Regions from separate parts of the Alteromonas sp. ABH4_457 genome, predicted to be linked through region 2. Evidence: predicted binding sites of a transcription regulator. Region 2 holds the regulator's gene; the other holds the start of a gene.
What was found. Region 2 encodes ArgR, which controls arginine synthesis, uptake and breakdown. Its sites were predicted from a motif close to ANTGAATANNTATTCANT; they were not measured.
Positions count from the first base shown of each region.

Region 1: gltB (glutamate synthase large subunit) is a predicted target of ArgR. The motif match lies at 769-786, and genes of this name have one in related genera.

Region 1 is NZ_JBSWXN010000001.1:234,863-237,072, reverse strand. It holds gene arcB (aerobic respiration two-component sensor histidine kinase ArcB) at 1-216, opposite strand, end outside; gene gltB (glutamate synthase large subunit) at 955-2,210, shown strand, end outside.
Region 2 is NZ_JBSWXN010000009.1:123,684-125,893, reverse strand. It holds gene ACXAGR_RS22495 (efflux RND transporter periplasmic adaptor subunit) at 1-931, opposite strand, end outside; gene argR (transcriptional regulator ArgR) at 1,189-1,653, opposite strand; gene mdh (malate dehydrogenase) at 1,879-2,210, shown strand, end outside.

The sequences.
Region 1 (2,210 bases), on a different contig from region 2:
CACCCAGGGGGCTGACATCATGGTAAGCACAACAGCGATAATAAAATCGTCAGGTTGAACCTCATTGCCCATGGTCACCCGGATGACGTATGAACCGCCAAGGGTGAAAACCAGCGTAACAACAACAAACAGCAAACTTAGTTTCAGTGTGCCAAAGCGCTTTATAAACTGCGCAAACTTTATCGCCCACGAATCATTTGGAGAATCTTGATGCATAACGAACGTACTGCAATTTCTAAATAACTAAACTTACAGCACTTATAACACGGTCGCGTTGGAAAACCCACAAATCTGCCTGCACGTTATACTAATTTGTGACACTCCGGTGACTATCCTGACATATTCACTGACGGGCAAAATTCGTCATAGCGATAATTCCCTTCATTTATATGGATACGCCCGGTGACTTTGCTAATGCTCCGGCACAGAGGTATATTAGATTTTATCTGGTCGGGCTTGGCGGGTTCTGACAGGTTGCCGTAAAAGTGATATTCATTCAGCCACACCCTGCATTTCCATATAAATAAACATTTTTTATGAATGATTATTCACAATTAACCTCTTATTCTTTTTTGGACTTTAGTATAAACATACTAATTTGATAAAAAAGTGAGCGTTCAGCTCAAAATCCAATCAGCGGCGATTTCAAATTAAGATGTTGATTTAAAATGATTTTATGTAACTTATTCAAAATACATAAGGTCTTCACATTTTTATCATTTGATTTTATATGCCAATGTATGTATTTTGTACGGCCCGCTAAGCAATAGTGCATAAAAATGCGGTTAACGACTGGCGTCCTACTAATAATAATTAACGACATAAAAAGGCGCTTAGAGTATGGTGAAAACTGGCTCGTAAATAGACGTCTACACTAATGTTGCGATGCGTGTCCTGCGCGGAACACGATCCAACACATGCCTTGTCCAGTCGAAGGTTGAAGGAGTTTTTAAGATGAGTTTATATAATCCCAATGATTCCCGGGATAACTGTGGCTTTGGTCTTATTGCCCACACTCACGGGGAAGCCAGCCATAAACTGGTAACGACTGCAATCCAGGGCCTGGACAGAATGCAGCACCGTGGCGGTATTGCTGCCGACGGTAAAACCGGTGACGGCTGCGGATTGCTACTGCAAAAACCGGATGCCTTTTTTCAGGCTATCGCCGACGAGAACGGCTGGAAGCTGAGTAAGAAATATGCCGTAGGCATGATTTTTTTGAGTCAGGACGACACACTGGCACAAGCTGCCAGAGACATTCTTAACGAAGAGCTGGAAAAAGAAACACTGAATGTTGTGGGCTGGCGCAAAGTGCCGGTAAACCACGATGTATTAGGTGAACTGGCTCTGACCGGTGTACCGCAGATTGAGCAGGTTTTTGTGAATGCTCCTGCGGGCTGGCGTAAACGCGACGTAGAACGTCGTTTGTTTATGGTTCGCCGCCGTGCCGAGAAACGTCTGGAAAAAGACAAAGACTTCTATGTAGCCTGTTTATCCGGCTTAGTCACCATCTATAAAGGTCTGGTGATGCCGAAAGATCTGCCTGCCTTCTATGCAGATTTGGCTGACGAACGTCTGAAAAGTGCGATTTGTGTATTCCACCAGCGCTTCTCTACCAACACATTACCTAAATGGCCTCTTGCGCAGCCTTTCCGTTTTCTTGCGCACAATGGTGAAATTAACACGATCAAAGGTAACCGTGACTGGGCGATGGCCCGTACCGGTAAGTTCTCAACGCCTTTGATTCCGGACCTGAAAGATGCTGCACCTTATGTAAATACAACAGGTTCTGACTCATCTTCTCTGGATAACATGCTGGAATTATTCCTGGCAGGCGGCATGGACTTATTCCGTGCAATGCGTCTGCTTGTGCCACCAGCGTATCAAAATAACAAAACCATGGACGAAAGCCTGCGTGCGTTCTACGAGTTTAACTCAATGCACATGGAACCATGGGACGGTCCTGCCGGTATCGTACTGACAAACGGTCGCCACGTTGCCTGTAACCTTGACCGTAATGGTCTGCGCCCTGCCCGCTACGTGATCACCAAAAATGGTTTCATCACGCTGGCTTCAGAAGTAGGTATCTGGGATTACAGCGAAGCTGACGTGGTAGAAAAAGGCCGCGTTGGTCCGGGCGAAATGCTCGCCGTTGATACCTATAACGGTAAGATCTGGCGTTCCAATGAAATCGACGCAGAGCTGAAAGA
Region 2 (2,210 bases):
TATTGTCAAACTGCACGGCTTGCTGGGGTACAAGAATCGCGTTTTCGTCTACCGCTATGGTGACTTTGGTGCGGATAAACATGCCAGGCATGAGAATGCCGTCCGGATTGGGAAAAGTCGCCCGTAGGGTAATAGAGCCGGTTGCTTCATCAACAGCGACTTCATGCATAGTGAAGGAGCCGGTTTCATCATATTCAGTATTGTTTTCCAGCATGGCGATAACATCACTTGAGCCGGATGTTACGCCCTCACGCTGCATCATGGCACGGCGCTCAAGCACACCTTCGCTGGTTTCTGTCATATCTATATAAATCGGGTCGAGTTTGCGAATGGTGGTTAACGCCGTGTCCTGGCCCTGAGTAAGCAATGCGCCTTCGGTCACATTAGAAATACCGGTACGGCCACTGATGGGGGCAGTAATGCGGGTGAAAGCAAGATTAACGTTGGCAGAATCCAGCGCTGCTTGGGCTTTCGCCAGTGAGGCCTGCGCAACCAGATAGTCTGAATGGGCGTTATCGGCATCTTGTTGGGAAATGCCTTCTATCTTTAACAGGTTCTGGTAGCGCTCATCAATAAGCCGGGTTGACTCCACAGACGCTTTGGCGCTCACCAAGTCTGCTTTGGCTTCGTTTACGCTGGCGCGATAGGTTGAATCGTCAATCTGATAGAGTAGTTGCCCTTTTTCTACAAAACTGCCTTCTTCAAACAAACGCTGTTCGAGCACGCCGCCGACCTGTGGCCTGACCTGAGCGGTTTGTTGTGCAACAACACGGCCTTGCAGCGTGCGGGTAATCGGGAACGTTTGTGTGGCTATGGTAATTGCACTAACGGCGGTGGCGCGGGGCGCAGAGCTTTGATTTTGTGTTGTGTCACTGCAGGCTGAAAGGGTAAGCAGGCTGGTGAGAACACAGAGGGTGGTGGCGATCTTCATGGCGATTCCTTGTTTAATCCGGAGCTGACGGCACTAAGCGCTTTCCCGTCAGTTTGCTGAAGCAGAGTGTATCGACAAGGAGGGTTAAGGCAGGGTTAACGCGGTTTTATGAGAAGGCAAATTAGCGAAAAAGCGGGACGAATTTACTCATTCACCGGCGTTTTTGCCGTGAATGAACGCGCCATTTACAAAGGGGGTACAATGCTGAAGGAATAAAAAAAGCACCTGAAAAGGTGCTTTGTGCAATAGCAACTGTGTCAGACGTTTTCGAACAGGTTCTCTACGCGCTGACGAATTTCTTCGATACGGGTGACGTCAGCCGGGGCGATAAAAATCGTATCATCACCGGCAATGGTACCCAGCACGCCGTCTTTCTGACTCAGAGAGTCAAGCAATCTTGCGATAAGCTGTGCGGCACCGGGGCTGGTTCTTATGATTACCATCACATTATTGTGTACAATGTCGAGCACGAGCTGTTTAAGCGGACTTTTCGCCGTAGGCATGCCAAGTTCAGGTGGTAAACAGTAAACCATATCACCGCGGGCATTTCGCGTTCTTACCGCGCCGAATTTACTCAGCATACGGGACACTTTTGATTGGCTGATGTTATCAAAACCCTGTGATTTCAGTGCTTCAACGATTTCACCCTGAGACCCGAAGCTTTCTGCTTTCAGGATCTCTTTGAAGGCTTTGATCATCTTTTCTTGTTTTACGTTAGCCATATTTTCCTGTCGTATTTGGTGTTTAAGGGTACAAACCGCTATTATTGTGCCGTAGTCATCACATTTAAGCAATATTTATGCATATCCATTCAAATTATTGCATAATCTTGCGGCTTATACCCATTATGCATGCATAAGACCATTGGGTGATTGAGTTTTTTTACGCGTTGATTTACTGTGACGCTCCGTTTTTTTGACGAGTAACTATTCCATAGGAGAAATGGTATGAAAGTAGCCGTGTTAGGTGCTGCCGGTGGTATTGGTCAAGCGCTGTCATTGTTGTTGAAAACACAATTGCCAGCAGGTTCTGAATTAGCGTTATATGACGTTGCGCCAGTTGTTCCTGGTGTTGCTGTTGACCTGAGCCACATCCCCACCGCGGTGAAAGTTACCGGTCATGGTAAAGATGATCTGGCTGATGCGCTTACCGGTTGTGACGTTGTTCTTATTCCGGCCGGCGTTCCGCGTAAGCCTGGTATGGACCGTTCTGACCTGTTCAACATCAATGCCGGTATCGTTAAGAACCTGATTGAAGGTGTTGCTGATAACTGTCCTTC